4 regions of the Methylobacterium sp. WL19 genome follow, and region 3 is predicted to be linked to each of the others. Evidence: riboswitches for the same ligand, from Rfam matches in the RefSeq annotation. Region 3 holds a riboswitch; each other region holds the start of a gene.
The links. A riboswitch is a leader RNA that binds a small molecule or an ion and turns the genes downstream of it on or off. The one in region 3 is predicted to bind cobalamin.
Positions count from the first base shown of each region.

Region 1: it holds a riboswitch for cobalamin, as region 3 does, so the genes downstream of both, FV220_RS18220 (TonB-dependent receptor) here and FV220_RS07415 (TonB-dependent receptor) in region 3, are expected to answer to the same signal.
Region 2: it holds a riboswitch for cobalamin, as region 3 does, so the genes downstream of both, FV220_RS20170 (TonB-dependent receptor) here and FV220_RS07415 (TonB-dependent receptor) in region 3, are expected to answer to the same signal.
Region 4: it holds a riboswitch for cobalamin, as region 3 does, so the genes downstream of both, FV220_RS13440 (CbtB-domain containing protein) here and FV220_RS07415 (TonB-dependent receptor) in region 3, are expected to answer to the same signal.

Region 1 covers NZ_VRVC01000101.1:7-7,866, forward strand. The annotation lists partial or broken gene FV220_RS18215 (ABC transporter substrate-binding protein) at 1-449, opposite strand, end outside; gene FV220_RS18220 (TonB-dependent receptor) at 458-2,437, opposite strand; cobalamin riboswitch at 2,558-2,770, opposite strand; gene FV220_RS18225 (recombinase family protein) at 3,088-3,681, shown strand; gene FV220_RS26175 (hypothetical protein) at 3,687-4,121, shown strand; gene FV220_RS18240 (hypothetical protein) at 4,843-5,109, shown strand; gene FV220_RS18245 (hypothetical protein) at 5,302-5,892, opposite strand.
Region 2 covers NZ_VRVC01000125.1:4,773-12,632, reverse strand. The annotation lists partial or broken gene FV220_RS20185 (Tex family protein) at 1-28, opposite strand, end outside; gene FV220_RS20180 (hypothetical protein) at 262-1,371, shown strand; gene FV220_RS20175 (DUF1993 domain-containing protein) at 1,467-2,024, shown strand; gene FV220_RS20170 (TonB-dependent receptor) at 2,071-4,221, opposite strand; cobalamin riboswitch at 4,333-4,535, opposite strand; gene FV220_RS20165 (catalase family protein) at 4,619-5,722, opposite strand; gene FV220_RS20160 (glucan biosynthesis protein) at 5,886-7,361, opposite strand; gene mdoH (glucans biosynthesis glucosyltransferase MdoH) at 7,600-7,860, shown strand, end outside.
Region 3 covers NZ_VRVC01000025.1:33,762-41,621, reverse strand. The annotation lists gene FV220_RS07425 (iron ABC transporter permease) at 1-16, opposite strand, end outside; gene FV220_RS07420 (ABC transporter substrate-binding protein) at 13-798, opposite strand; gene FV220_RS07415 (TonB-dependent receptor) at 882-2,834, opposite strand; cobalamin riboswitch at 2,982-3,194, opposite strand; gene FV220_RS07410 (CusA/CzcA family heavy metal efflux RND transporter) at 3,246-6,404, opposite strand; gene FV220_RS07405 (efflux RND transporter periplasmic adaptor subunit) at 6,401-7,860, opposite strand, start outside.
Region 4 covers NZ_VRVC01000060.1:20,855-28,714, reverse strand. The annotation lists gene FV220_RS13460 (RusA family crossover junction endodeoxyribonuclease) at 1-258, shown strand, start outside; gene FV220_RS13455 (hypothetical protein) at 255-905, shown strand; gene cobO (cob(I)yrinic acid a,c-diamide adenosyltransferase) at 919-1,539, opposite strand; gene cobU (bifunctional adenosylcobinamide kinase/adenosylcobinamide-phosphate guanylyltransferase) at 1,536-2,048, opposite strand; cobalamin riboswitch at 2,155-2,349, shown strand; gene FV220_RS13440 (CbtB-domain containing protein) at 2,406-2,582, shown strand; gene FV220_RS13435 (CbtA family protein) at 2,613-3,392, shown strand; gene FV220_RS13430 (DUF1636 domain-containing protein) at 3,385-3,807, shown strand; gene cobW (cobalamin biosynthesis protein CobW) at 3,804-4,838, shown strand; gene FV220_RS13420 (DUF4349 domain-containing protein) at 4,982-5,767, shown strand; gene cobN (cobaltochelatase subunit CobN) at 5,781-7,860, shown strand, end outside.

The DNA.
Region 1 (7,860 bases), on a different contig from region 3:
TCCGCGACCATCGCCTCGCCGCGCGCCGGGTGCCCGAGGGCCGCGGCGACGGTCCGGATCTGGGCCCGCACCCCCTCGAAGTCGTTGGGTACGCCGAGTTCGAGAAGGGGGAAGCCGACGCGCTTGAGCAGGCCCACCGTGGTCCGCGTCGTGAAGGCTCCGGCCACGACGAGGTCGGGCCGGAGCGCGACGATCTCCTCCGACAGGCCACGGGTCACCGCGATGCCGGTGGCCTCCCGCGCGACGGTGGAGCTGCGCGGGTCATGGGCGAGGTAGGTCACTGCGGTGACCTGGTCGCGGTCGGCGAGCCGCAGGACCAGCTCGTCGGCGCAGAGGTTCATCGAGACGACGTGGACCGGATGCGCCGGCTCGTCTGCCGCCCACCCCGCACCTGACAGACCAGGCCAGACCGCAATCGCTAGCGCAGCCAGCGTCCATCGCATCGACATCGCAATCCTCAGAACGTCGTCACGCGGACGCCGCCGTACACGGCGAGGCCCGGCCCGAGGAAGCCGGTGGGGTTCTCGTAGCGGCGGTCGAACAGGTTATCGATCCGGCCGAACACACTCACCGTCTCGTTCACGTCGTAGTTGACCGCGAGGTTGACCAGGGTGAAGCCCGGGTTCTTCAGCCTCTGGATCGAGAAGTCTCGGTTTCCGTCTACGAAGTGGCCAAGCACGATCACCGTCCCGCTGAAGCTCAGGCCGGGGATCGGCGTCCACTGAGCGGTGGCGCTGCCCTTGTGGCGGGGCCGGCGCAGGAGCTCCTGGTTGGTAATCTCATTCTTGGTCACGGTGTTGGTGTAGTCGACCCGGCCCGAGAGCGTGTCGGTGAACCGGACCGCAACGAAGGCCTCGGCCCCGTAGGATTCGGCTCGCCCGACGTTCTCGTTCGAGGTGAAGCTGGCGTTGGTGTTGATCAGGTTCTTGAAGTCGTTGGCGTAATAGGTCGCGCCGACGAGAACGCGCTCGCCGAGCGGCTGTTCGAAGCCGGCATCGTAGCCGAGGCTCTCTTCCGGCTTGAGGTTGGGGTTGGCGAAGAAGTTGAACGCCGGGAAGCTCTGGAACAGCTGGCTCAGGGTCGGCGCCTTGAAGCCGGTGCCGACGCTGCCTTTGATCCGCGTGTCGGTGAACGGCAGGATGTAGCTCGGGGCGACGCGGAACGTGGTGGCCGGTCCGAAGGCGTCGTTCTCGTCGTGGCGAACGTTGGCGACGAAAGAGGCACGGTCGAACGGCGTCAGCTGTATCTCGCCGTAGCCGGCGGTATTGCCGTTCCTGGCCCGCAGGTTGCCGGAACCGAACGGGTTCGGATCGGTGGTCGACAGGCTCTCGTCGTCACGCTGCGCGCCGAACAGAACGAGGTTGCCGGGCGAGAGCTGGTAGTCGCCGCGGTACTCGTACCGCGTGCGCTCGCCGAGGCCGGCGGTCGGGAGCGGGTTGAACGGGTCGTACGCGTTCTGGACCTGGCGGTTGTAGAGGTTCGAGTAGTTGATCGCGAAGACGTTGTGGAAACCGGCGAACGGTGTCCACTCGGCCTCGTTGCGGGTGAAGACTTGCTGCACGTCCGCCTGGCTGCGCAGGCCGCCCAGCGTCACCGGGAAGGTGCCATAGTCGTCGCCGCTGAAGAGCAGCTTCGAGTTGATGAACCGCGTGATCGAGTTGATTCGGAACGTGTCGGTGAACTGGTAGCCGAACTTCGCCGAGACGGTCTCGTTGTCGTAGTAGTTCGGGCGGGTCGTCGTTCCTGGGGCGACGAGGTTGGGCGGCGTCACAGGCGTTGCGGCAGCCCGGAGATGCTGGATCGACACCGAGTAGTCGAAGCCGTTTTCCGACCCGCTGATCCGGCCGCTCTGGTTGAACGTCCCGAATGAGCCGCCCTCGATCCGCGCGGTTGCCCTGGCCGGTCCTTCGCCACGCTTCGTCGTGAAGGAGATCGCGCCGCCGATGGCGTCGCTGCCGTAGAGGCCGCTCTGGGGACCCCTGAGCACCTCGATGCGGGAGAGGTCGTCGGTCAGGAGTTGCCCAAAGTCGAAGGAGCCGTTCGGGTTCGACGGGTCGGTCGCGTCGATGCCGTCGATGAGCACCTTCACGTGGTTCGAGTTCGAGCCGCGGATGAATACCGAGGTCTGACCGCCCGGGCCGCCGGTCTGCACGACGTTGAGGCCCGGCACCTGCTGGAGGGCATCCGGGACGGTGCGGCGCTGCTGGGCCTCCAGAGTGGCGGCGGTGAGCACGGTGACGCTCGATCCGACCTGGTCGACGGGCGTCGGCACGCCGGTGGCGGAGACGGAAAGCTCGGAGAGCGTGACGGCCGCCTCTGCCCCGCGCGGGACGTCGGCGAAGGGGGCGGCGGTCTGCTGCGCCAGGGCGGATACGGGAAGGGAGGCGCAGGCGAGCGCGAGCGTGCGCAAGCACGCGGATCGAGAGGGGAAGGACACGGGACAAGCCTCGGGCGACGTCTGTGGCACGTCACCGCGAACGAGGCCTGGGCGCTTGCCTGCCGTAAGGACAGCCGAACGCCTCGACACCCATCAGGACACCCCGCCCGATGCGTTTCGCGTGTGACCACGACTGACGGCAGGTCTCCTGGCTCGCGGGTCACCGCCCTCTCATCGTCTTCCCAGGCCCGAAGACCCAGTGACGTGTTGATGATGGGCTCGCCGCTTACAGTTGCGGGGGCAGCCGCGGCTTCGGGGAGGCCCTTTCGGACCTCATCCTCACCGCGTTCCCTTTTGATCCTCCGGGGAGGAACCGTCGGAGATAAGGAGCGCGATCAAAGCGTCCGCCGTCAATGGCACGCAAAGGCTTTCCGACGATGTGTGCCTGGAAGGTTACAGGTCAGCACTTACGAAGGTTTGCCTCGGTGCTATGCAGCGTCCGCTTTTCAAAAATTCGGCCCGAAAGCAGACCTTCGCATAACCACCCAAACGAGACGATCGCGCTATCAGCATCCATGTCCGATATTCGATCGTTTTCCCGACATATGCTGGATGTGCTTCCTAATCGGGGGCAAACGGCTCCGTTTATGTCGGGAAAATATGACTGGTTTTCTATTGCCAGATAAACGTGCTTGAATCACTATCCCGACATGCTCGTCGGATATGCCCGCGTCTCTACCCTCGATCAGAACCTCGACCTGCAGCGCGATGCGCTGACCAAGGCCGGATGCGAACGACTGTTCGAGGAGAAGAAATCTGGAAAGGCCGGCACGAAACGTCCTGAGTTCGATGCCGCTCTCGCCTACCTGCGTCCGACCGATGTGCTCATAGTCTGGAAGCTTGATCGGCTCGGTCGCTCGCTCGTTGAGATGATGCGCACGATCGACAATCTGCGGACGAAGGAGGTTCACTTCCGAAGCCTCACCGAGCAGTTTGATAGCGACACGGCTCACGGTCGCTTCGCTCTGCAGATGCACGGCGCCATGGCCGAGTACTTTCTCGACCTGAACCGCGAGCGGACAATGGAAGGGCTGAAAGCGGCGCTGGCCCGCGGCCGGAAGGGCGGCCGGCCAAAGAAGCTCACCGAGGCTGATATCGAGGTAGGCCGCGCCCTGCTGCAATCCGGCACCATCTCGATCGCAGCTATCGCTAAACGGCTCGGGATCAGTCGGGACACCTTCTACAGCTATTTCCCCCAGGCCCGGGCCCGCAGTCAGGCTGCAGCTACAGTCAGCGAGGCCTGATCTCGATGCCGATCCGGCGCGAACATCGCTTCTTTTATCCAATCGACTGGCCGCAGCTCTCTGCAGTGATACGCTTCCAACGCGCCGGGGGGGCTTGCGAGAGCTGTGGGCGGCCTCATGGAAAGGCTGTCTATCACCTGGGTGATGGACGTTGGTGGGATGCGGAGACCGGCTCCTGGCGCGACGGAACTGGGCACGCCCTAAGGATCCTCCCGAGCTTCGAGGATCTCGGGAGCCTCCGCTCTACCAAAGTCGTGCTGGCAACCGCACATCGCGATCACGACACTGCCAACAATGCGGACAGGAACCTCGCAGCCTTATGTCAGCGCTGCCACATGAACCACGATCGCCCTGAACATCGGCGCCGGCGGTGGCGAACGTTGTTCAGGCGAAGGGCCTCGGGCGACCTGTTTCGGGGGCCGTACTCTGAAGTGCGGTAGCTTCTAGCTGAGGTTGTTGTCGTCAGATTACTGACGCTGTGCACCTTCTGGGTCCCACGAGCTTGCTCGCGGAAGAGTGGAGGGGTGAGATAAACTGCGTCGCCAGCCTCGATCAGATCTGCCCGGGCTGGCAACCGTAGGGTGGCACAGAGCGCGGGAAACGCTCTTTGATGCGCTCGCAACCCCAAGTCCGTAGCGACTCTGGCAGACGGCGGTTCACCTCGATGCCAACCTCGTCGTAGGGCGTTGGGCCAGCGGTGACGTAGCGGTACCAGCCCCAGCCGAGCGTACCGACCCCTGCAAACAGGATCGCGAAGGCCACTGTGACGGCCAGCCCTAACCGCGACTGCGTAGGCCGCACTCCATCTGCCATGCCGGTCAACTCCCTTAACGATTCCGCGAGCCCCATACGACGCACGGGATCGCGGAGCCAACACGCAGCGGTATTCAACAAGTGCTTATGGCACTGCCCTGTGCCTTGTTGGGGACGCTCCTCTTCCTCACGCCATCCGCCCTACCGCCCGCTCCTCACCCACATCGCTACCTTTGCCTTAGGCGACTTCTTCGTGTGGGGTCATGGCCTCCGCTACAGGAGAGTTAATCCACGCCATTGCGTGCGCGCCGGCACGTCAAGAATTAGATCGGCACCCTATCTTAGTCTCATACAGCAACAAACAGACCTGATCCCAGGACTGTAGCGCAAAGGAGCTAAGTCATCCACATGAAGACCCGTATCGCCGCCATCGCCACCGCTCTTGTTCTTGGCGTTGCTCCGATCTCGTCCGCGATGGCTTTCGAGCGTCCGTCCCGCTACACCTCGTTCAACTCGTATGAGGTCGATGCTACTGGCTCGCTTGGTGCCCGCGACAGCGCCTTCTCGCGTAACCCGGCCAACTGCCCGATGAGCTCGGCCGCCGAGGGCAATGCCAACCAGCAGAACTTCCCCGTTCAGCAGTACGGCCAGACCTCCGGCGGGAACCGCTGCTAATCGGTCGATAGGGCTTCGATCATGCAGATGAAGGGTTTCAGCTACGCGATGATCGGCGCGTTCGCCTTCGGCTTTCTCGCAACGGTCGTTGGCTCCGCCAGGACCATGATGGGCCTCTGACGACCGAAAGACTCAGCTGATCGAGCGGCGGGGCGGAAGCCTCGCCGTTTTTCATGCGTGGTCCCTGGTTGATCAATCCTCGTCGAAGAAGCCGGAGTCGGATTTGCGGCCGTCCACGATTGAGAAGCCTTCGCTGGATGGTCGGTCGGCGGCCCATCCAAGGAAGAGATCGACACCTTCACATTGAACAGGACCGGCCAAGCGCGTCGCATCTGCTGTCGGCAGCCCTATGGCGGTGGCGAAGGCCTTGAAGTCCGCAAGGCCGGCATCGCCTGGATCGAATGAATGGACCATCATTACCGCGACGCGGGCGCGGTAGCGTTTCGCCTCGTAGATGGCTGAGGCGGTTCGGTGGAGCAGTTGATAGCGAAGGGGGTTGGTCGCCTCCGTGCTAAGGCCTAGCGTCGTGGAGAGTCGATTCAACCTAGCGATCTTACCCTTCGATCCACCTACAAGCCATTCTGAGACCCGTGGGCCGAACGCCTCGTCGACCTTCCCTTCTACAGCCATGACGGCTAGCTCTCCCGGCAACCCGAGAACGGCCAGCACATCGGCTTGCGACGGCTTTAGGCCATCCCCGAGTTCGATCCACCGTTCCAGAAAAGCGTCGACGAGCTCTGCGCCGGCCAGCCGTGGGTACTGGTTGAGGACGTACTGGATCATCACTGGAAGACCTGGCAGCGTGCGCTGTCCTGCGAACCAAGTCTCAGCAATCAGAAAAGCGGATCGGCCTTCGCGGTAGTGATGCGCAGCGCCCAAGTGCGGAATGACGTCCTCGGGCTGCAAAATCGGGAGGTGGAGATGGGAGATATGAACCACGGTTCTCGCCTTTTCAGATCCGCCATCCTGGCAACCCTGTCCACGCCTTATCAATGATGCTCTTACGGCGCTCAGCACGGTCAGGAGCGGCGTCGGCAGCAGTGCGTAGGGTTGCCTCCATCGCTTCCGTCCCACCAGCCTCAGCGGCATCCTGGCCCTTGCGCCGAATGGCGGCCTGAAACGCTCTAATCGCCGGACCAGCCGTTGGCTGGCTCTCGACTGCCGCAACTAGTCCAATCACCGCTTCCGCGATCGGCACGATGGCTACCTGCCAAGTCGGAGCCGGAGAGGCTTCCCGCAGCGTTGGTGCTGGCGATAGAGGCACGGTCGTTCGCGGGCGCATCATGCGTCAGTTCCTTCGACAGATGGTGAGGCGCCCATAGGAGGCGAGGATCGCGCGGCGGTCGAGCGGCGCCAAGGGGGTGAGGGCGACGCTAGCCGGCTCCAGGACATTTGGGCCGGTCTCTGCCTAAGCGAGGAGCCGGCAGGCTTCTAGGGCGCACGGGCCAGCACAGACATAGGCCAGAGCGCGAAGGCTGCGGAAACGGGCGCGGCGCTCGGCTGCAAAGCCGATCACCTCACGTAGCAAATCCGCGTCCGCACTTTTTCCCATCAGCACGCGGGGCCATCATCTCGCCGGTCATCGTGGATCTCTCGAGTTCGGGTTGGCTCTCACAACCCGACCCTACCCGGCGATCGCCGATGACCACCCATCAGCTACACCACCACCTGGGACATGACCCTAGCGAAGCCAGGGCCGTTGGATCATCGGTCTTCCAGTTGTCTCGGAGCGTTGTTCTGGGCCTCACGGGTCGGTGTGAAAAATGGGATCTCGGCGTCGTATCAGGGGCGTCTGAGTGAAAAACGGGGCGAGCCTATATCCCGGTCGAGCTCAAAACTCAGAGTGAAAAATAGCCGACTTGGATTTCGCGTGGCCGGGATCGGGAACGGTGTGAAAAATCGATCCGTAATGATGCGCGCTTGGTCCGCATCTCTGAAAAAAGGGATCCGAAGTGGCAACTTGATCCCCTGACCCAGCTAGGCGGGGAGGCGAAGGCATGACCAACCGATCGAGCTGCAGTGAGCCCTGGAAGGGGTGATACGTCGAACCGAATTGGAAACGCCCAATTGTTCAGCCAGGGCGACTGGGACTGCAACCAAAATCAACTAGCCAGAGCCGCCAAATGAGATGCGCCCGCAGGGGTGCGTCACATTTGGGGAATTGAGCCATTGAGCTAGCGAGGCCAGGATCGTCGGATCATGGGTCTTCTGGGATCTTTTGGGGACCTGTTCTTACGGGCGGTTTCTCACTCGGATCCGTGGGGCACAGCAGTTCCCGCAAAGCGCTGTTTCAAGCCGCGAAATAGCGTGCTGCCCCTATCCTGATCCGTGCTCTCTTGGGGTTTGTATGAGTGCTCATGCCCGGACCTGCTGCTTTATTAAAACAAGTAAATTCAATGCTTTACCTTGTGTCGTGGACGATTGTGAAAATTCCCCCCCCCCTGCGCTTACACCGACCAAGACGCTCCACTGCCTGGGGGTAAGATCGGCGTGAAAAATTGGTGCCCTTCCGGGGGGCGAGTGACCCAGTGAAAAATAGGACGGGGGGATATCTCAGCAATCCCGAACGCGCCGAGTGAAAAATCGCGCAGATCGATTTCACACAGTCGCAAAGAGGCAAAAGACGGTGTGAAAAATGGGCTCTCTGCAATTTGCACTGGGGCAGATCCAGAGTGTGAAAAATCGCCGTGATGGATTTTGCAGTCTGATCACCCGGCCGGCCTTCGGATCAGTGAAAAATTGGTGCCTCTG
Region 2 (7,860 bases), on a different contig from region 3:
CCGCGATGGTTGCAGTGATGGCGGCCATGGAATCCTCGCGCGCGTGAAGGGGCCGCGGTGTCTACAGGCCGGGCCGGAGCGTGGTCAAACCGCATCCGGCCGCCCCGCCGGGCTCCCGGGCCGAGGTGTTCGTGACAAAGCCCCCCGTGTCGATACCGATTGTCGTGAAAGCGGACGCCGAACACGCTTGCCTGCCATGGACATGGGGTTCGTCGCAGCGGAGACTTGTCGAAAGAACAAACGGGTCAGGGAGAGAATCGCATGAGGCTCAGGCTTGCTCTGGCCGCGCTCGTCGTCGCCTTCGCGGGGGCGGCCTCGGCGGAACCCCCGACCTTCCAGGTCGATCCGGCTTGGCCCAAGCCCCTGCCGAACGACTGGATCATGGGCCAGGCCTCCGGCGTCGCGGTGGATGCCGAGGACCGGATCTGGGTGGTGCAGCGGCCCCGCTCGCTGACCGATGACGAGAAGGCGGCGAGCCTCACGCCGCCGCGCACCAAATGCTGCCACCCCGCCCCTCCCGTGCTGGTCTTCGACCAGGCGGGCACCCTCGTCCGGTCATGGGGCGGGCCGGGCGAAGGCTATGACTGGCCGCAGAACGAGCACGGCATCCATATCGACCACAAGGGCTTCGTCTGGCTCGCCGGCAACGGCGAGCAGGACGGTCTGATCCTGAAATTCACGCCGGAGGGCAAATTCGTCCTGCAGATCGGCAAGCAGGGGCCGCAGACCAACAGCCTCGACACCACCCGCCTTGGCCGCCCCGCCGCCATGCAGGTGGACCCGGAGACCAACGAGCTCTTCGTGGCCGACGGCTATTACAACCACCGGGTCATCGTGTTCGATGCCGAGACCGGGGCGTTCAAGCGGATGTGGGGCGCCTACGGCAAGCCGCCCACCGACGAAGCGCTGCCCGCCTACGACCCGGCCGCCGCGCCGGCCCAGCAATTCCGCAACCCGGTCCATTGCGTCCAGATCGCCCGCGACGGGCTGGTCTATGTCTGCGACCGGGCCAATGACCGGGTCCAGGTGTTCCGCCGCGACGGCAGTTTCGTGAAGGAGTTCTTCGTGGAAAAGAACACCCGCGCCAACGGCTCGGTCTGGGAACTGGCCCTCTGGCCCGACCCCGACCAGACCTACCTCCTCAATGCGGACGGCGCCAACAACGAGGTCCGCACCCTCAAGCGCGACACCGGCGAAGTGCTCGGCGCCTTCGGCCGCAACGGCCGCATGGCCGGCGACTTCCACTGGGTCCACAACCTCGCCGTGGACAGCAAGGGCAACGTGTTCACCACGGAGGTGGATACGGGCAAGCGCGCGCAGAAGTTCTTGTTCAAGGGGGAGATGGTGGTGCGCAAGCGGGTGGGGCCGTAGGAGGCCGGAATGGGAAAAAGTAAGCGTCGACTCATGGTGTTCGCTCCCGGGGAAATAGGATAGGCCTTGAAGTAGCCGTCGACGCGAGACTGATTATGTCGCTGACTAACCTTCTGGTACCGACCTACAGGAACATGTTGCGGACGCTGGCCGGGCTGCTGGACAAGGCAGAGCATCAGAGGGTGGATCCGGCCAATGGTCTGCTATCGGCGCGTCTGGCACCGGATATGTACCCGTTAGCGTCACAGGTGTGTTTTGCCACCTACCAAGCTCAGGAGGCGACGTTCCGCCTTCGCGGCGAAGATATTCCCCAATCGCTTGCTGCCGTGGCGGCCGAGGGGCGCAATGCCGGCGACGTGCCCGGCTCAATCGCGGATGCACGGGCTCGCATCGCCGACGCATTGGCGCGTCTGGACAGCCTCTCGGACAATGCCCTCGATTCCGGAGCGACCCTGCAGATCACGATCGAGCTTCCGGGCAACATCACGTTCGATATGAGCGGCGAACAATACGCTCGGGATTGGGCTCTGCCTCAGTTCTACTTCCACGTCATCACCGCCTACGCCATCTTGCGACATCACGGCATCGCGCTCGGCAAAGCCGACTATGTGCCTCACATGTTCGCGTATCTCCGGCCCGGATCGCTGCCATGAGCATGACCGGAGAGCGGCTTGGCTGCCCGCAACCCGCTCCCATTCCTCAAAACCGCCCCGCCACCGTCAACCGCACCGCCATCGGCTCCACCGGATGCAGATGCGTGTCCGCCACCCCGCCGGCGGGCTCTCCCCGCAGCCGCGACTCATAAAAATAATCGATCTGGCTCGCCTTGACGTTGAGCAGGTTGAGGATGTCGAGCTGCACCGTGACGCCGTTGTCGAAATTGTAGCCGATGCGGCCGTTCACCAGGGTGGTGGGCTTCGAGCGGACGGAATTGTCCTCGATGAGCGGGCGTGGGCCGAAATAGCGAAGCCGTAGCGTACCGAACCAGCCCAGCGACTCGCCCAGCGTAAAGCCGGCGGCCGCGATGGCGGTAGGGGCGGCGGGGATGCGGCTCCCCGCAGGGTCGCGGTCGGCAAAGCGCGCATGGGTCACGGTGAGGTCGGCGTCGAGAGCGAGCCAGGGCGTCACCGCGTAGTGGTTGGTCCACTCGATGCCGGTGCGCCGGCTCGGGCGGCTCGGCTCGGTGGTGCCCGCATCACCCACGAACAGGTTCTCGGAATCGAAATCGAGCTGGAACAGGGTCACGGTCGACTCGAGACCGGCGATGGAGCGGTTGCGGATGCCGACCTCCGAGCCCACCGAGCGCACCAGCAGGGGCACCCGGTCGAGGGGGAACAGGGGATTGCCCGGATCGACCGTGATGGTCGCGCCCCGGGCGTCGTTGGAATGGAAACCCTCGCCGTAATTCACGAACAGCTCGGTCTCGGCCCAGGGGCCGAACACGACGCCGAGCTTGGGGCTGACGATGCCGTCCCGCGCATGGCCCGAATTCAGCGGATTGTTCGATCTCACGGTGGCGTCGTAGGCGTCGGCGCGCAGGCCGACGCTGGTGCGCAGCCACTCGGTCCAGCGCAGGCGGTTCTCAAAGTAGAGGGCGGCGCTGCCCTCCTGCACGCGGTCGTCGCGCACGGTGGAGAGGGAGGTGCGCGCCCGCGTGTTGAACAGGCCCACATGGATGTCGTCGAACCGCGCCTGCACGCCGATCTCGTTCTCCATGGCGAGACCGAACAGCTCACCATTGAACACCCGCGCGATCTCGCCGCCGGCGACGGTGCGGCTGTCGAGCTGGCGGAACTGGTCGCCATTGACCGGATCGTTGAGGAAATAGGTGAAGTTGTTGAACAGGTTGAGATTCGAGCGGATGACGTAGGCGCTGGCGCGGGTGACGCCGCCGTCGTCCGACCGGCTCCAGCGGCCCGACAGGGAGAAGCGGCTCGCATTACCCCCATCGCTTGGGTCGAGGGTGCCGAAGCGGCCGATCAGGCCCTCGGAGATCGCCCGCTGAGGGATCTGGTTCGTCGCCGTCCAGCGGTTGGAATAGGCCATGCCGGTGAGGGAGAACCCGTCGAGGGCGGTGCCCTGGCTGTAGCGCAGCACGCCGTTGAGCTTTCGGATGGCGTCCGGCACCACCCAGGGGCCGTCATAGACCTGAGCCTCGCCGGCGGCGAGGAGCGTCCCCTCCCCCAGCGGCGCGGAGGCGATGGTGAGCGCCCGCTTGTAGCCGAAGCTGCCGAGGGAGGTGAGCGCGAGAGGGCGGGGCACCGCGTCGATCGTGTCGATCCGCACCGAACCGGCGGAGGCGAAATCCCCGTCGCGGGCGAAATACGGGCCCTTGTGGAACTCCACCGCGCCGACGAGTTCGGGAATGAGGAAGTTGATGTCGGCATAGCCCTGGCCGTGGCCATGGGTGCGCATGTTGGCGGGCATGCCGTCGATGGTGATGGCGATGTCGCTGCCGTGGTCGAGGTTGAAGCCGCGCAGGAAGTACTGGTTGGCTTTTCCCTCGCCGGAATGCTGCGTGACGATGAGGCCGGGCACGGCTTCCAGTACCTCGCCGGGGCGGGTGACCGGCCGGTCGTTGAGGGCCTTGCCGGTGATGACGCCGGAACTCGACGTCAGCGCGGGAGCGGACAGGGCGCCGAACGCTTCGGCCCCGCCGGCTCCACCCGTGGCCCCGCCGAGGCCGGGACCGGCAGCGGGGGGCGGACGCATGTCGGCGGCCACGGAAAGTTCGTCGAGGGTCGCCTCGGCGATGGTCGCCGCGCCGGACTGGGCGAGGACCGGTGACGCGGATGTCAGCAGCGCGAGGACGAGGAGGGGATGGAGAGCGCGTGGAGGATGGGCAGACACGGGCGAAACCTCGGGCGACGGCAGTGGCACGTCACCGCGAACGAAGCCGATGCGTTCGCGACATGCGAACGCCCCGACACCCCACCGGGACACCCCGCCCGATGCGTTTCGCGTGTGACCACGACTGACGGCAGGTCTCCTGGCTCGCGGGTCACCGCCCTCTCATCGTCTTCCCAGAGGCCGGAGCCTCCAGTGACGTGTTGATGATGGGCTCGCCGCTTACAGTTGCGGGGGCAGCCGCGGCATCGGACGCAAGATCCTAACCGCGTTCCCTTTTGATCCCCCGAGGGGGAACCGTCATCGTCAGGCTAGGTCGGCCGCAACGGGAGGGTCAATGGCGAGATGTTCCCGCATCGACCATCGCCGCCGCCCTGTCGCATCACGGCAACGTCCGGCATCACTCCGGGAGCGAGTCGAGGTTCCTCGGCTCCTCGATGCGGCGGCCGTTTGTCTCGGCCCGGAAGCGTTTGCCCATCTCGTAGGCCGATTTGCGCATGCGCATGATGCCGCCCAGCGGCCGGTGCGCGGCCAGCCCGTGCCACGGGCTGAACGACAGGCCGTCATCGACGAAAGCCGCGCGGGCCTCGCTCCAGCTCGTCTGCGGCGCGGCGGTGAGGGTGGCGATGGTGCGGTAGGGGCTCGTTGCCTCCGACCAGACCACGGAGGCGTCCTCCACCGGCATGTCGTCGAGGTTCAGGCAGAGCTGCGCCCGCAACTCCCAGGTGCCGCCATGGCGGCGGAAATGCGCCAGCACCGCCTCGCGGATCGCATTGGGGGCGCTCGTGTCGTCCAGCGGCTTGTCGGTGAGCGCCGTCAGGTCCGGCGAGACCGGGACGAGCGCGATCTTGGCGATGTGATCGCCGAAGCGCAGCGGAACCTGGCTGTAGAAGCTGTCGCCCAGAATGTGCGTCTCGGGCTGTCCGCCCAGCGTCGCCAGGGCCGGGCTCGGCGAACCGGTGGCCGCCACGACCGCGCTCTGCACGCCGCGCAACGCCGCCGAGGCGACCTTCTTGAGCCCCTCCGCCCGATCCGTGGTTTTGGCGAGGAGCTTCAGGGTCGCCAGGAACTGCTTCGGTCCCGGCGCCGAGAAGGCCGGCCCGTTGACGAGCACGAAATCCTGGGTGGCGTCCCCCTCCGACCCCTCCAGCCGTTCGCCTTCGACACCGACGATCTTGATCGCCACGCCGCGCGGAGTGGAGACGCTGTCGTCCAGGATATCACCGGGGATGGTCGAGAAGCGCATCACCACGGGGTAGCGCCCCGCCTGCGCGAACAGGCCCTGCGCCAGTTCGGGGGATAGGCCGGGCGCCACCTCCAACTCGGCCCTCAAGGCGCCATGCGCCTTGGCATGGACGCTGCGGATGGCATGACCGCCATGGGCGAGGGTCGTCTCGCTGATGGAGCGCATGGTCTCGTTCAGGGACCGGCTGGTCTCGGCCTCGTCGGCGTCAGGGGTCTCGACGGCGGGCGTGTAGCGCAGGTAGGGGGTCTCGATCGCCAAGGGTGCTGCTCCGGGGGATGGCGGATGCCGCGCCCCGAGGCGCTTCTAAGGCCTTGAGGGAACCGGGCGGCTCCGCAACTTGGTGGTGTTCCAAGTTGAGAATCCCCGACCGGTGCTCCCGTTCCGATCCCTGCGGCAACTCGCCAAGTCGTGAAATCGGCGATCAGGCGGCGTTGTCCCAGGTCTCGCTGATCGGACGCCCGCCGCGCATGAGGCGCGCGCGCAGGATGACGTCACCGGGCGGCAGCGGCGTCGGCGGACGCCATTCCACGTAGAGGCGCCAGCCCCCGGTCTGGGGCACCCGCTCCACCACCGGATCGACCATGGCGCCGGCGCTGGCCGAGACCTCGGCCGCGATGTCACCGTCTGGGCCGGTGGGCAGGCCCGGTCCTTCGAAATCGATGACGTAGAGGCGCCGCTCCGGACTCGGCGGCGTGGTCGGCCGCAGGCGCTCGGCCGAACCGACATGGGTGGAGACCACCCGGGCGAGCGCGCTCAGTACGGCGGTGTCCGGTTCGGCCCCGATGGTGGCGAGCGTGTAGGCGAGGTCGAGGGCGCTTCCCGCCGTGACGGGTGCGGCCGGCACGAAGGCGGCGACGATGTTGTCCATGTACTCTTCGCGGGACGGGATCTCGAAGAGCTGCACCGCCCCGGCGCCGAACCCCGCCTGGGGCGTGACCCAGAGGCCGGGCCGGGCCTCGTGTCGGGCCTGGACGTCGAGATAGGCGGCAAAGCTTCGCTCGCGCTGGAGAAGTCCGAACCCATCGAGGGGATCGACCCGGAACGCCGAGATCTGCGGATCGCGCCGTCCGTTGCTCAAGGGACGCCATAGGCGGTCGTCCTTGGTCGCCACCACCAGCCCGTCGGAATCGTGAACCTGCGGCCGGAAATCGTCGAAGGGCGCGGCTCCGCGCGCGCCCGGACCGTTCGCTCCGTGCAAGAACATGCTGGTGAGCGGCGCGAGGCCGAGACGCGGGATCGCGGCGCGGGGATGCAGCGAGGCGGTGACGACCATCCGCGAGGTCTCGCCGGGTTCGACCACGAAGCGGTAGGCGCCCGCGAGGCTCGGCGAATCGAGGAGCGCCAGGATCGTGACGGCGCGGGCCTCGGCCTTCGGCTCGCAGATCCAGAACGCCGTGAAGTCCGGAAACTCCTCCGCTCCCGGACCGCCGGTCTGGATCGCGGCACCGCGCGCCGACAGGCCGTATTCCTGCGTCTTTCCGCGAAGCCGGAAATACGAGGCGCCGAGGAAGACCAGGAATTCCTCCTGGTGAGCCGGCTTCCTATCGTCGAAGGCGTGATGCAGCCGGAAGCCGGCAAAGCCGAGATCGCGGGAAAAGTCCTGCCCGGCGAGGTCGGAGCCGAGATCGAACAGGCCCGACTGGTACAGGATCGGCTGCGGCGGCCCGTCCGGCGGCTGGAGGAACAGGGCGACGCGCTTCTTCTGCAGGAAGCCGCGATGGAACAGCTGCAGCGAGAACGAACCACCGAGGCGAGGGGCCGCGTCGGGGCGGAAGGTGATCGCGCGGTAGCCGTCGTAGCTGAGGCCGGCGAGCGGGGCCGGGAGATCGTCCGGAGCGGGCCGGTAAGGTGAGGCCGCGAGGCGGCGGGCCTGGGCCACGACGCCCTCGAAGGTCATCGGCGCGTCGCGCGGTGGGTCGAGAGTGTCGGCGGCCATCGTTCTGGCGGTATTCAGGTCGACGGCACTAGGCATTATGATGCCTGCTGTCAGACCGAGCGCGGTTCGCAAGGTCTGCCGCCGCGAGAGGGGCTCGCGTCCCGAACGCTCGTCTCCACCGTCGTCCCGTGTCATCGATGCCCTTCGTGTCGTGACGGATGACGGCCCATCTCAGCCTTGATCGAGTGTCCATCGCCCCATGTCCATCACCCGGTTGTCGCACGACGCATCCCAAGCCGGAATCCCGGACCCGGTGATTCCGGCGAGCCGGCCGAGCGAGACGCCCTCGTTCGAGGCGCCGTCGCTCCTGTGGCGGCGGCTCCTGCTGGCGGTGCCGACCCTGGCCACCGCGGCGGCGATCGCGTGGCTCGCCGTGTCCGCCTATGGACGCCCCGACGGCGCCTTGGGCTGGGCCGTGCTGGTCCTGTTCGGCCTCGTGATGGCGTGGCAATCCTTCGTC
Region 3 (7,860 bases):
GGAGGGGAGCGTTCATCGTGCCGCCCGTTGGTGTGCCGCCGCAGCGAGCAAGGCCACGACCTCGGCGACCTGCGGACCTGGACAGGTCCAGAGCCGGTTCGGGATCGAGACGGTGCGACCCTGCCGGCGTAGCGTGTCGAGGACGGGATGATGCAGCAGGGCATCGGCCAGCGACGGCGCGCCGGGCTCCCCCTCGTCAAGGACGATGAGGTCGGCGTCGGCCAAGGCCGCCGCTTCCAGCGGGACCTGGCCGAAACGGTCGCGACCGAGTTCGGCGGCGACGTTGGCGAGGCCGGCGGCACGGATCACCGCGTCGCCAAGGCTGCCGGGTGCCACCGTGAAGGCGTTCGGACGCATCACGAGGGCCCGCAAGGGTTTGGCCGCCGGCATCACCCGGGCCAGCCGCGCGTCGAGGTCCGCGACCATCACCTCGCCGCGCGCCGGGTGCCCGAGGGCCGCGGCGACGGTCCGGATCTGGGCCCGCACCCCCTCGAAGTCGGTGGGTACGCCGAGTTCGAGAAGGGGGAAGCCGACGCGCTTCAGAAGGCCCACCGTAGTCCGTGTCGTGAAGGCACCGGCGACGACGAGGTCGGGCCGCAGGGCGACGATCTCCTCCGACAGGCCGCGCGTCACCGCGATGCCGGCGGCCTCCCGTGCGACGGTCGAGCCGCGCGGGTCTTGAGCGAGGTAGGTCACGGCGGCGACCTGATCGCGGTCGGCAAGCCGAAGGACGAGCTCGTCCGCGCAGAGGTTCATCGAGACGACGTGCCGGGGTTCCCCGGATGCTGGGGCGGCCATCCTACCGGCAATCGACCAGGTTTGGCTGACCGCCAGCATCACCGTCAGGACCGCGAAGCCGGACCGTCTTGCCATCGGCGGTCTCACAACGCGGTCAGGCGGACGCCGCCGTACACGGCGAGGCCTGCCCCGAGGAAGCCGGTGGGGTTCTCGTAGCGGCGGTCGAACAGGTTATCGACCCGCCCAAACACGCTCACCGTCTCGCTGACGTCGTAGTTCACCGCGAGGTTGACCAGGGTAAAGCCCGGGTTCTTGAGCCGGGCCACCGAGAAGTCGCGGTTGCCGTCGACGAAGTGGCCGAGCACGATCACGGTCCCGCTGACGGTCAGGCCCGGGAGGGGGGTCCAAAAGGCCGTCGCGCTGCCCTTGTGGCGGGGCCGTCGCAGGAGCTCCTGGTTGGTGATCTCGTTCTTGGTCACCGTGTTGGTGTAGTCGATCCGGCCCGTAAGGGTATCGGAGAACCGGACAGCGACGAAGGCTTCCGCCCCGTACGATTCGGCCCGGCCGACGTTCTCGTTCGAAGTGAACGTCGCGTTCGAGGTGATGAGGTTCTTGAAATCGTTAGCGTAGTAGGTCGCTCCGACGAGGACGCGGTCCCCCAGGGGCTGCTCGATGCCGGCGTCGTAGCCGAGGCTCTCCTCCGGCCTGAGGTTCGGGTTGGCGAAGAAGTTTGAGGCCGGGAAGCTCTGGAACAGCTGGCTCAGGGTCGGCGCCTTGAAGCCGGTGCCGACGCTGCCTTTGATCCGGGTCTCGGTGAAGGGCAGGATGTAGCTCGGCGCGACGCGGAAGGTGGTGGCCGGCCCGAAGGCGTCGTTCTCGTCGTGGCGGATGTTGGCAACGAACGACGCCCGCTCGAAGGGCGTCAGCTGCACCTCCCCGTAGCCGGCCGTGTTGCCGTTCCTCGCCCGCAAGTTGCCGGCCCCGAACGGGCTCGGGTCGGTGGTCGACAGGCTCTCGTCGTCACGCTGAGCGCCGAACAGGACGAGGTTGCCGGGCGAGAGCTGGTAGTCCCCGCGGTACTCGTAGCGCGTGCGCTCGCCCAGGCCCGTCGTCGCGTCCGGCGTCGCAAGGGGGTCGAGGGGGCCCTGCTGTCTGTTGAACAAGTTCGAGTAGTTGATCGCAAAGAGGTTGTGGAACCCAGCGAACGGTGTCCACTCGGCCTCGTTGCGGGTGAAGACCTGCTGCACGTCGGCGGCACTCCGGAACGCCGCCGGGAAGGCTGGGAAGGTGCTGTAGTCGGTTCCCGTGAATAGGAGACGGGAATTGATGAAGCGCGTCACCGAGTTGATGCGGAAGGTGTCGGTGAACTGGTAGCCGAACTTCGCCGAGACGGTCTCGTTGTCGTAAAAATTCGGATGGATCGCCCGGCCGAGCGGGACGAGGTTCGGCGGCGTCACCGGCGTCGCGGCCGCACGGAAGTGCTGGATCGAGACCGAATAGTCGAAGCCGTCCTCCGACCCGCTGATCCTGCCGCTTTGGTTGAAGGTACCGAACGAGCCGCCCTCGATCCGCGCGGTGGCCCTGGCCGGTCCCTCGCCACGCTTCGTCGTGAAGGAGACCGCGCCTCCAATGGCGTCGCTGCCATAGAGGCCGCTCTGGGGACCCCTGAGCACCTCGATGCGGGAGAGGTCGTCGGTCAGGAGTTGCCCGAAGTCGAAGGAGCCGTTCGGGTTCGACGGGTCGGTCGCGTCGATGCCGTCGATGAGCACCTTCACGTGGTTCGAGTTCGAGCCGCGAATGAACACCGAGGTCTGACCGCCCGGGCCGCCGGTCTGCACGACGTTGAGGCCCGGTACCTGCTGGAGGGCATCCGGGACGGTGCGGCGCTGCTGGGCCTCCAGGGTGGCGGCGGTGAGCACGGTGACGCTTGATCCGACCTGGTCGACGGGCGTCGGCACGCCGGTGGCGGAGACGGAAAGCTCGGAGAGCGTGACGGCCGCCTCGGCCCCGCGCGGGACATCGGCGAAGGGGGCGGCGGCCTGTTGCGCGAGCACGGGACCGGAAAGGGCGGCGCAGGCGAGCGCGAGCGTGCGCAAGCACGCGGTTCGGGAAGGAAAGGACACGGGACAAGCCTCGGGCGACGTCTGTGGCACGTCACCGCGAACGAGGCCTGGGCGCTTGCCTGCCGTTAGGGCAGCCGGGCGCCTCGACACCCATCAGGACACCCCGCCCGATGCGTTTCGCGTGTGACCACGACTGACGGCAGGTCTCCTGGCTCGCGGGTCACCGCCCTCTCATCGTCTTCCCAGGCCCGAAGACCCAGTGACGTGTTGATGATGGGCTCGCCGCTTACAGTTGCGGGGGCAGCCGCGGCTTCGGGAAGGCCCTTTCGGACCTCATCCTCACCGCGTTCCCTTTTGATCCTCCGGGGAGGAACCGTCGGACATACAGGACCTGAGGGAATGGCCCAGCGTCAATGTCGCTTCGGGGTTTTCCGCCCTGTGTGTTCATAACGTTACAAGTCGGGCCTCGGGGTCGATGGCATTCGGTTCGGACCGCGGCAGTCCCCAGCCCTTCACCAGGCCGTAGACCGCAGGGATTACCACGAGGGTCAGGACGGTCGACGAGACCATGCCGCCGATCATGGGGACCGCGATCCGCTGCATAACCTCAGAGCCCGATCCGGTGCTCCACAGGATCGGCAGGAGCCCGGCCATGATGGCGACCACCGTCATCATCTTCGGACGCACCCGCTCCACCGCGCCGATCATGATGGCCCTCCGCAGGTCGGCACGGGTGAGTGCCCGTCCGGCGCGGTCGCATCCGGCCCGGATCTCGGCCAGCGCATGATCGAGGTAGACCAGCATGATCACCCCGGTCTCGGCCGCGACGCCTGCCAGTGCTATGAAGCCGACGGCCACCGCCACCGACAGGTTGAAGCCCATCCACCACATCAGCCAGACCCCGCCGACGAGCGCGAACGGCAGCGACAGCATCACGATCAGGGTCTCGGTCAGTCGACGGAAGTTGAGGTACAGCAGCAGGAACACGATCAGCAGCGTCAGCGGCACCACGACCTTGAGCCGGGCCGTCGCCCGGTCGAGGTACTCGACCTGACCGCTCCACTGCACGAGGGTACCCTGCGGCAGGCTCACCTCTTTGGCGACCGCCGCCCGCGCCTCGGCGACGTAGCCCCCGAGGTCGCGACCGGCGACGTCGACGTAGATGAAGACCGCGAGTTGCCCGTTCTCGGTCCGGATCTGGGTCGGGCCACGGTTCAACTGAACCTTGGCGACCTCACCGAGCGGTACCGTGCCCCCACCCGGGATCGGCACCTGAACCTCGGAGGCGATGGAGCGCGGGTCGGAGCGGAAGGCGCGCGGGTAGCGTACGTTGACGGTGTAGCGCTCGCGGCCCTCGACGGTGTTGGTGACGCTCTCGCCGCCGAGCGCCATCCCGATCACGTCCTGCACGTCGCCGACGGTCAGCCCGTACCGGCCCAGCGCCTCGCGGTCGGGGGTGATGTCGAGGAAGTAGCCGCCCTGCACCCGTTCGGCGTAGGCGCTCGACGTGCCCGGCACCGCCTTCACCACCGCCTCGACCTGGCGGGCGACCTTCTCCATCTCGGAAAGGTCCGTCCCCAGCACCTTGATCCCGACCGGCGTACGGATGCCGGTCGAGAGCATGTCGATGCGGGCGCGGATCGGCTGGGTCCAGGCATTCGAGACCCCGGGGAACTGGAGCGCGGCGTCCATCTCGGCCTTCAGGCTCGCCGTCGTGACCCCGGGTCGCCACTCCGCCTTCGGCTTCAGGTTGACGATGGTCTCGAACATCTCGGACGGCGCCGGGTCGGTCGCGGTGTTGGCCCGACCGGCCTTGCCGTAGACCGAGGCGACCTCGGGGAACGACTTGATGATCCTGTCCTGGGTGGCGAGCAGGTCCCCGGCCTTGGTCACCGAGATGCCCGGCAGCGTGGTCGGCATGTACATCAAGGTGCCCTCGTCGAGGTCGGGCATGAACTCGGAGCCGAGCCGGCTCGCCGGCCATGCCGTCGCCGCCAGGACGACGAGGGCCAACAGGATGGTGAGCACCCGCGCCCGCAGGACGCCTGCGATGAGCGGTCGGTAGATCCAGATCAGGAGTCTGTTCACCGGATTGCGGTGCTCCGGAATGATCCGGCCCCGGACGAATAAAGCCATCAACGCCGGGACGAGTGTCAGGGACAGCACCGCCGCCGCGGCCATGGCGAAGGTCTTGGTGAAGGCCAGCGGACCGAACAGGCGGCCCTCCTGGCTCTCTAGCGTGAAGATCGGCAGGAAGCTCACGGTGATGATGAGGAGCGAGAAGAACAGCGACGGCCCGACCTCGCTTGCGGCCTCGATCAGGATCTCGACCCGGCGCTTGCCGGGGTCCGCCCGCTCCAGGTGCTTGTGGGCGTTCTCGATCATCACGATGGCGGCGTCGATCATGGCGCCCACCGCGATGGCGATGCCGCCCAGGCTCATGATGTTGGCCCCGAGCCCGAGGGCCTTCATGCCCGCGAACGCCATGAGGATGCCGACCGGCAGCATCAGGATCGCCACCAGCGCGCTGCGGACGTGGAGCAGGAACACGACGCAGACGAGGGCTACGATGACGCTTTCCTCGATCAGCGTGCCCTTGAGGGTCTCGATGGCCGCCTCGATGAGGTGCGAGCGGTCGTAGACCGGAAGGATCTCCGTGCCCTCGGGCAGGCTGGCGGCGACATCGGAAAGCCGGGCCTTCACGTTCTCGATGACGTTCAGGGCGTTGGCACCGAACCGTTGCAGGACGATCCCGCCGGCGACCTCGCCGTCGCCGTTCATCTCGGTGATCCCGCGGCGCTCGTCGGGACCGAGCTCGACCCGAGCCACGTCCTTCACCCGCAGGGGTGTGCCCGCCTCCGTCCTCAGGACGATGCTCTCGATGTCGGCGACGCTCTTGAGGTAGCCGCGGCCACGGACGACGAACTCGAACTCGGAGAGCTCGACGGTACGGCCGCCGACGTCGGCGTTGCTCGACCGGATCGCCTCCCGGAGCTTGGACAGGGTGATGCCCTGTGCCCGCAACCGGTTCGGATCGACGACCACGTTGTACTGCTTCACGAAGCCGCCGACGCCGGCGACCTCCGCCACGCCCTCGGCCCGCGACGCCCCGAAGCGGACGACCCAGTCCTGCAGCGACCGGAGCTCGGCCAGCGTGCGCTCCTTGGCGACCACGACGTACTGGTAGACCCAGCCGACCCCGGTCGCGTCGGGTCCCAGGGTCGGGGTGACGCCGGCCGGCAGGCGTTTGGCCACGGTGTTCAGGTATTCGAGCACCCGGCTCCGGGCCCAGTACGGGTCGGTGCCGTCCTCGAAGATGACGTAGACGAACGACACCCCGAAGAACGAGAAGCCGCGCACGACTTTCGACCGGGGCACCGTCAGCATCGCGGTGGTCAGGGGGTAGGTGACCTGGTCCTCGATGACCTGGGGCGCCTGCCCGGGGTACTCGGTGTAGACGATGGTCTGGACGTCCGAGAGGTCCGGGATCGCGTCGAGCGGCAGGGTCCTCAGGGCGTAGAGCCCGGCTCCCACCGCGAAGACGGTCCCGATCAGCACCAGCACCAGATTCCGGGCCGACCAGGCGATGAGGCGGGCGATCATGGCGCCTTCCCCTCGGCGGCGGCCTGCGGCCCGGGATCGGGCTTGGGTTCCGAGAGCCCCTGCAGCGCCGCCTTCAGGTTGCTCTCGGCATCGATGAGGAAGTTGGCCGAGGTCACCACGCGGTCGCCGGCGACGATGCCGTCGCGGATCTCGACGTAGCCGTCGCCGCGGGTGCCGAGCCTGACCGGCCGCGGTTCGAAGCGACCCTCTCCCCTGTCCAGCAGGACGATCTGCCTGGTGCCGGTGTCGATGACCGCGTCGTCGGGCACCGCCACCACCGGCCTGTCGCTGCCGGTGGCGATCGTCACGTCGGCGAACATCCCCGGGCGCAGGTCGCCGTTCGGGTTGGGCAGCTCGATGCGCAGGCGGGCGGTCCGGGTCCCCATGGCGAGGTGCGGGTAGATCCGGGTCACCGCGCCGGTGAAGACGCGGTCCGGGAACGTCCGGGCGCGCACGGTCGCCGTCTGGCCCTCCGCCACGGCAGCCAGGTCGCGTTCGGTGACGTCGGCCAGGACCCAGACCCTGGAATGGTCGACGAGCTTGAACAGGGTGTCGCCGGACTTGGCGCGCATGCCGTCCGAGACGTTGCGCTCGACCACGACCCCGTCGCGGGGCGCCGACCACGTGATGGTGGAGGGCACCTTCCTGGTGCGCTCGATCTCGTCGATGACCTCGGGTGGGATGCCGAGGTTCTCCAGGCGGCGCCGGGCGCCCTCGTAGCCGATGCCGGTGAGGTACTGCGCGGCGGCCGCGTTCATCTCCGGCGAGAATAGGCGCAGGAGTGGCTGACCCTTGCGGACGTGGTCGCCGGTGGTGACGGCCTCAACCTTCTCGATGAACGCGTCGGTGCGCATCGCGATGACCGAGATCCGGCGCTCGTCCTCCTCGATGGCGCCCGGCGCGCGCACAGGCATCGACAGGACGCGTCGCTCGACGACCGCCGTCCGGACCCCGGTGCGCTGGAGCTTGCCGGGCGAGATTTTTACGGTGCCGTCGTCGGTGTCCTCCCCCTCGTAGACGGGGAGGTAGTCCATCCCCATCGAGTCCTTCTTGCGGGTCGGCGAGGTGTCCGGCAGGCCCATCGGGTTGCGGTAGAACCGCACCTTGCGGGCGCTCGCGGGCATCGTGGCCTGACCCATGGCCATGTCGCCGTGCCCGGCGTCGGGCATCGCCTCCGCCTCGTCGGGTTCGTCGAAGCGCACGTCCTCGCTGGCGCGGACGGCGCGAAAGTCGCGACCGTCCGCCGTGCGCCTCAGCTCGGAGGCGTAGTCCGGCTTCCCGTCCGGGTCCTGATAGTAGACGACCGGTCCCGTCGCCTTCGCCGCGTCCGATGCCTGTATCGGGGAAGCCGGCCGGGGCGTGCCCGGCAGCCAATGGGCGAACCCGGTCCGCGCCTGCTGGACGAGCGCCGGCACGGGGCTGCCCTCATGCCCCGCGCCAAATCCCAAAACCCCCG
Region 4 (7,860 bases), on a different contig from region 3:
GCCGTGACGCTGTTCTACTTCCCGGTCGGCCCCGTGCAGGGCGACGTGGACAATATCGTCAAACTGGTTCTCGATGCCCTCAACCAGCATATCTACATGGACGATTCCCAGATCGAACGGGTAGTCATCCAGAAGTTCGAACCGCAGCGGGTGTTTTCTTTCACGCAGCCGAGCCCACTCCTGGCGGCGGCTCTGTCGGCACAGAAGCCGATCCTATACGTAAGGCTTTCGGACGATCCCTTCGAGGAACTGGCATGAGCGGCATGGAATCAGAACGGCCGGTCCTCGACCTCATCATCCCGGCACTTACGGATGCCGGCTACGAGGTCTATACTCACCCTTCACGCCAGCTTCTGCCCTCCTTCATGGGCGACTACGTTCCAGACGCCATCGCGCTTGGCAAACCAAAGAATCTGGCGATCGAAATCGTACGGGATGGCACGCGATCCGGAAGCCGGGAAAGGGTCGCTGACCGGTTCCTCGGTGTCACCGATTGGGAGCTTCGGATCTACTACGCCCGCTCCGGCGGCGGCGTGCCCGCCATCGACGGCGTGACGCCAGACATCATCGACCGCACGATCACGAAGGTCGAGGCCCTCATCGCGGCCGGCCAGATGGAAGCGGCTCTGCTGCTAGGCTGGTCGACCTTCGAAGCCATCGGGCGGGCCTTGATTCCGAACCGCCTGTCACACTCTCAATCGCCCGCACGGCTGATCGAGGAGCTCGCGGGCGAAGGCATCGTGACGCCGGACGAGGCGGATCGTCTTCGTCCCATCGCGAACCTGCGCAACGCCGTCGCCCACGGGGCCTTGCAGCGCGACCTCGATCGCACCGCCCTGGAGGATTTCGTCGCCACGCTGAAGCTCGTCCTCCACGAGAACCAGCCGGTCGGCGCTGGGGCCTGACCGCGCCCAGTAGTCAGAACTCGATCCCCTCCTGTGCCTTCACCCCGGCGGCGAAATGGTGCTTCACGCTGCCCATCTCGGTGACGAGGTCGGCGGCCTCGATGAGGGCCGGCTTGGCGTTGCGCCCGGTGACGATGACGTGGAGATCGGGCCGGCGCGCCCGGAAAGCCGCCACCACGGCGTCGATGGGCAGGTAATCGTAGCGCAAGGCGATGTTGAGCTCGTCGAGGAGGACGAGGCGGATGGTCGGGTCGGCCATCAATTCCTCGGCCTTGGCCCAGGCATGCTCGGCCGCCGCGATGTCGCGGGCTTTGTCCTGGGTCTCCCAGGTGAAGCCCTCGCCGAGCGTATGCCATTCGATCTGGTCGCCGAAAGCCTTCAGCGCGTGCTTCTCGCCGGTGTCCCAGGCGCCCTTGATGAACTGGACCACGCCGACCCGCCAGCCATGGCCCAAGGCGCGCAGGAGGAGGCCGAGCCCGGCCGTGGTCTTGCCCTTGCCGGGGCCGGTATTGACGATGAGGAGGCCCTTCTCGATCGTCTTGGCCGCGACCTCGGCGTCCTGGATGGCCTTGCGCTTCTCCATCTTCTCGCGATGCCGTTCGGCCTCCGGATCGTTCGTGTCTGACTCGCTCATGCGGCTGCTCCGGGTTGGGGTTTCACGATCATCGGCAGTCCCGCCACCATGAACACCACATGGTCGGCCCGCGCGGCGAGGCGCTGGTGCAGGCGCCCGGCCGCGTCGCGGAAGCGGCGGGCAAGCGCGTTGTCCGGCACGATGCCGAGCCCAACCTCGTTGCCGACGAGCACCACCGGCCCCGGCGCGCGATCGCAGGCCTCGATCAGCGCGACGGTCGCGGCCTCGACGTCCGCCTCGGACAGGATCAGGTTGGTGAGCCACAGGGTCAGGCAATCGACCAGCACCGGCCCGGTCGCCGCGGCGACGGCCTCGGCCAGGTCGATCGGTACGTCCCGGGTGATCCAATCGGCCGAGCGGCGCGACCGGTGAAGGGCGACGCGCTCGCGCATCTCGTCGTCCCAGGCCTGCGCGGTGGCGAGGTAGAGCCAGGGCGCCGGATGGGCTTCGACGAGGCGCTCCGCGTGCAGGCTCTTGCCCGAGCGAGCGCCGCCGAGGACCAGTGTCATTCTTGGGGAAGGCTGCCGCATGGCTTCCTTTAGCGCGAAACCGCCCTGCCCCGTCAAAGGCGGTAAAACGCTTTGGCGGCGCGTTGTCAGCGGTCGCGCGAGCGCGTAGAAGCGAGCTTCGGACGGTGCCCCGGTGACGGGGTGAAAAGGGAATGCGGTGAGGGCTCGCGCCTGAAACCGCAGCTGCCCCCGCAACTGTGAGCGGAGACGGGCCTGCCATCGGCCACCGGAGCGATCCGGGAAGGCGGCAGGACCGGATGACCCGCGAGCCAGGAGACCTGCCATCCGAAGGGGACCACATCGTCCTCCCGCTCGATCCTCGAACGCCGCCGGCGGGGCGGCCGGAGACCTGACACGATGACCACCAACACCCTCGTCCTTACCGGCACCCGCAGCAACGAGCGTCTCGGCGCGGTGCTCATGGCCGCTTTCCTCGGCCTCGGGCTCGTCTTCATGGCCGGTTTCGCCCCGGCGATGGCGCTGCACAACGCGGCCCACGATTTCCGGCACGCCCAGAATTTCCCCTGCCACTGACCGCCACGCGCTCAGTCAGGACCTGATTCCATGATGATCCGACTCGTGTCGGCGGCCCTGGTCGCCGGCTTCCTGGCGGCTGTCGTCGCCACGGGCTTGCAGTTCGCCCTCACCTCGCCGCTGATCATCGCGGCCGAGCGTTACGAGAGCGGCGAAGCCACGGCGCCGGCCGCGCAATGGATGCCGCGCGGCGCCTCGCCGGCCTCCCTCATCGTCCCCGTCCATTCGGGCCACGACCATGGCGGCAAGACGGACGGTGTCGAAGGCGGCGAGGTCGCACCGGCCTGGCAGCCCGGGCCCGGCCTGCCCCGTATGGTCTTCACCGCCCTCGCGACCCTGGTCGGCGGCGTCGGCTATGCCCTTTTGCTGGGCGCGGCTCTCATCGCCTGCGGGCGCGAGCCGAGCCCGGAAACCGGCCTGCGCTTCGCCATTGCGGGGTTCCTCGCCGTGGCTCTCGCCCCGGCCCTCGGCCTGCCGCCGGAATTGCCCGGCATGGAGGCGGCTCCGCTCGCCGAACGCCAGTTCTGGTGGATCATGACTGCGGCCGCCACCGCCATGGGGCTCTACCTCATCGCGATCCGCCGCTCCCCCATCGCCATCGCCGGAGGGATCGTGCTCCTCGTCGCACCGCATCTGGCAGGCGCTCCGGAGACGAGCCACGCCGCCTCCGCCCTGCCCCCGGGCTACGCGGCCCAGTTCGCCGCTCGGTCGCTGGGCATCGCCTTCGTGTTCTGGGCGGTGATCGGCCTCGCCTTCGGCTGGGCCTGGAACAGCGTCGGGCGCAAGAACCCAGCGACGTCGCATGCCTGACGAGGACATCCCGGCCGGCAACGCGGTCGCACTCTACGTCTGCGCCACCTGTCGCACGGCCGGCGACACGTCCGAGCCCCGCGCCGGGGCCCGCCTCGTCTCGGCGTTGCGCGAAGCGGTGACGGAAGCCGCCATCGAGGGCATCGCGGTCGAGAGCGTGGAGTGCCTGTCGGTCTGCAAGCGCCCATGCACGGTCGCCGTGGCGTCGGAGGGCCGCTGGACCTACGTCTACGGCGACCTCGACCCGATCGAATCCGCCAGGACCATCCTCGCGGGCATCGGCCTGTACGCGGAGACGCCCGACGGCATCGTGCCCTGGAAGGCACGGCCGGAAGCGTTCCGCAAAGGTGTCGTCGCCCGCATTCCCCCGTTTCCTCCGCCGCGCGCGGACAGAATTCCGGACGCCGCCGAATGAGCATCGTCGAGAAGATTCCCTGCACGATCGTCACCGGCTTCCTCGGAGCCGGCAAGACGACCCTCGTGCGTCACCTCGTGGAGAATGCCGGCGGTCGTCGGCTCGCCATCATCGTCAACGAGTTCGGCGATATCGGCTTCGACGGATCGTTCCTGGCCGCCTGCGGCATCGAGGGCTGCCAGGACGAGGACATCGTGGAACTGGCCAATGGCTGCATCTGCTGCACCGTGGCGGACGATTTCGTGCCGGCCCTGAACAAGCTGCTCGACCGGGCCGACCCGCCCGAGCACATCCTCATCGAGACGTCCGGCCTCGCTCTGCCGAAGCCCCTGGTCCAAGCCTTCCACTGGCCGGCGATCCGCTCGCGGGTGACCGTGGACGGGGTGATCGCGGTCATCGACGGCCCCGCCGTCGCTGCCGGCTTCTTCGCCGACGATCCGGCGGCCCTCGCCGCCCAGCGGGCCGACGATGCCAGCGTCGATCACGACAACCCGCTGGAGGAGGTGTTCGAGGACCAGCTCCTCTGCGCCGACCTCGTAGTCATGAACAAGGCCGACCTCCTCGACGAAGCCGGCAAGGCCAAGGTCCGCGCCGAGGTGGAGCGCCAGCTGCCGCGCGCGGTGAAGATGGTCGAGGCCGAGCATGGCCGCCTCGATCCGCGCGTGATCCTCGGTCTCGGCGCCGCCGCCGAGGACGATCTCGACGCCCGCCCCTCGCATCACGGCGAGGGCGAGGATCACGATCACGACGATTTCGACTCCGTGGCCATTGCCGTGCCTGCCACGGCGAGCGCCGAGGATCTGGCCGCCCGCGTCGCCCGCGCCGCCGAGACCAGCGGCGTCCTGCGGATCAAGGGCTTCGCCGAGGTCACCGGCAAGCCGATGCGCCTCGTGGTCCAGGGCGTCGGCGCCCGCATCGCCCATCATTACGACCGCCCCTGGCGGGCGAGCGAGAACCGCGACGGCCGGCTCGTGGTCATCGGGCTGAAGGGTTTCGACCAAGGGGCGGTGGCAGCCGCCCTGGCGGGGTGAGCGCGTTGACCGCCCGACGGATCCCGGCGCGCGGGTGCCGCGGCCTCGTGGTCGCGTCCGGCCTGGCGGCTCTCGCGGCGATCGGTGGGTGCTCGGATTCACGTCCGCCCAAACCGGAGTTTCAGGCCTCGGACAGCCGGGCGATGGCACGCCTCTCTCCGGTGGCTCGCCCTCTCGCCCAGACGGGCGATGCGAAGCTCGCCTATACCCACGACCTGACCATCGGATTACCGCCCCAGCGGGTGAACCCGCATTTCGAGGCGGCCCGCGACCGCTGCCTGAACGAGGCGGCCCTGAAATGCATCCTCGTCGCTGCGTCCATCGACGATGGCCGGAGGCCTGCGGGCCGTCCGCAGGCCCAGGTCCAGGTCCGACTGCCGCATGAATCCGTTGCTCCCTTCATGGCCTTCGTCACGTCGCCCCTGCCCGGCGAGGCGACGGGCGACGTCGTGCTCCGGAGCCAGTCGACGCGTGCCGACGACCTGACGGATGCCATCGAGGATGGCGGCCGGCGCTTGGCCCAGCTCACCGCCTATCGCGCCCGGCTCGATGCGATCGCCGCACGGCCCGACCCGCGCGTGGAGGATCTGATCCGCATCGCGCAGGAATTGGCGCAGGTTCAGTCGCAGATCGAGGAAGCCGATGCCAAACAGCGCGGCCTGAGCCAGCGCGTCGACACGGAGCTCGTCTCCGTCGCCCTGCGCTCCGACGAGGCGCGCGCCGGGCCCCTCGCCCCCGTGGAGGAAGCCTGGGCCCAGGCGGGCCAGACCTTCGGCGCGAGCGCAGGATCGGCCTTGCGCTTCGTCGTCGCCGGCCTGCCATGGTTACCGCTGGTGCTGATCGGCGTGCTTCTCCTTCGCGCGCTGTGGCGCCGGCGCGGCCGCCGAAGCGCCATGACCGAGCGGACGTCCTCCAGGGCACAGCCATGACGGCGCGCCGCCCATGCATCTGATCCGAATCGACACGGTCTCCCTCGACGAAGGCGAAGCCGCCATCGATCTGGGCCAGGCGCCCGGCGACATCGTGTTCCTGTCCTTCACCGATTCCGACCTCTCCGGCATGGCCGGCGCGCATGCGGCCGAGCGGGAGGCAGCGGCACGGGACTCGTCGGCGAGCGACGTCCCGACGCTCCGCCTCGCCAAGCTGGCCCGGCTGCGCCATCCGATGTCCGTCGATCTCTACGTGGACAACGTCATCGCGCGGTCGAAAGTCGTGGTCATCCGCTGCCTCGGTGGCCTCGATTACTGGCGCTACGGAGTCGAGCGCGCCGCCGCCGCGGCTCGCGCGAACGGCGTGAAGCTCGCCGTCATTCCGGGCTGCGACAAGCCCGATCCCCGCCTCACCGCCTTCTCGACGGTGGCTCCCGAACTGGTGGAGACACTCGAGGGCTATTGCCGCGCGGGCGGGTCCGACAACCTGCGCCGGATGATCCGGCGCCTCTCCCTGGAGATCGGGCACGCGGTCGACGCGCTGCCGCCTGTCGCCCTGCCGCGCGGCTTCGCCTGGTGCCCGGGTTGCGGACCGGTCGCACACGAGACCGCCCTGGCCGCCGCAGGTCGGGATCGCCCCCTCGCCCTCATCCTGGTCTATCGGTCGGCGGTGCTCGGCGGCGACACCCGGCCCGTGGCCGACCTCATCGCAGCCCTCGGTGAGCGCGGCATCGGTGCCGCCACCCTCGCGGTCGCAAGCCTCAAGGACGCGCTCGCCCTCGATGCCGTGCGGGAAGCTCTGGCCGCGCGAAGCCCGGACATTGTCATCGCGGCAACGGCCTTCTCGGCGCGGGAGGATGGCGGCTTCGTCCTTGATGGCGCCAACGCGCCCATCCTTCAAGCCTACACGATCGGGGCCTCACGGGAGGCCTGGGAGGCCTCGGCGCGGGGCATGAACGCCGCCGACCTCGCCATGCAGGTGGCGCTTCCCGAATTCGACGGCCGGCTCTCCGGTTTCCCGATCTCGTTCAAGGAGGACGGGCCGGAACTCGACGGGTTCAGCGAGCGCCGCGCTGTTCCCTTCTCGGCCGGTATCGCGGCCCTGGCCGACCGCGCCTCGGCCTGGGTGGCGCTGAAACACCGGCCGCGCGCAACGCGTCGCCTCGCCCTGGTCCTGTCCGACTACCCTGCCCGTGGCGGCCGGGCGGGCTTCGCCGTGGGGCTGGACACGCCGGCGAGCGCGGGAATCATTACGGAGACGCTGCGGCGGGCCGGCTATGCGGTGGGCCACCTGCCGGAGCCGGACGCTCTGATGCACGCGCTGACGAAGGAGGCTCCGACCTTCGCGGTGCCGCTCGCGGCCTATCGCGACTGGCTCTTCACACTGTCACCGGACGAGCGGGACACGCTCGATCAACGGTGGGGCGAGCCGGAGGCCGACCCGGTCTGTGTCGATGGGGCGTTCCGCTTCCCGATGGTCGTGGCCACTATTGCTCCCCCCCCACGACCTCATCCTGAGGTGCCGGAGCGCAGCGCCAGCCTCGAAGGAGGCTTCCAGCTGCCTCAGAGAGATCTGGAAGCCTCCTTCGAGGCCGCTGATGCGGCACCTCAGGATGAGGTCATCGGTTGGATGAGAGGACGTCTCGCCGTCTTTCTTCAGCCCGACCGTGGCCGGGCGGCCGACCGCAAGGCCGGCTATCACGACCCCGACGAGCCGCCGACCCATGCCTATCTCGCCTTCCATCTCGGACTGCGGGAGGGGTTCGACGCCCTGATCCATCTCGGCACCCACGGCACCACCGAATGGTTACCCGGCAAGGCGGTGGCCCTGTCGCCGGCCTGCTGGCCGGCGCGGGCGATCGGGCATCTGCCCGTGATCTACCCCTTCATCGTCGACGATCCCGGCGAGGCGGCCCCCGTGAAACGCCGGCTCGGCGGCATCGCCCTGGGCCACCTGACGCCCCAGACCGAATGCGCCGGCCTGACCCCGGAGGCCGCGCGGCTACGCGAACTCGTGGAGGAATATTCCTCGGCCAGCGTCCTCGATCCGCGACGGGCCGACATCATCGCCCGCGCGATCCTCGACGATGCGG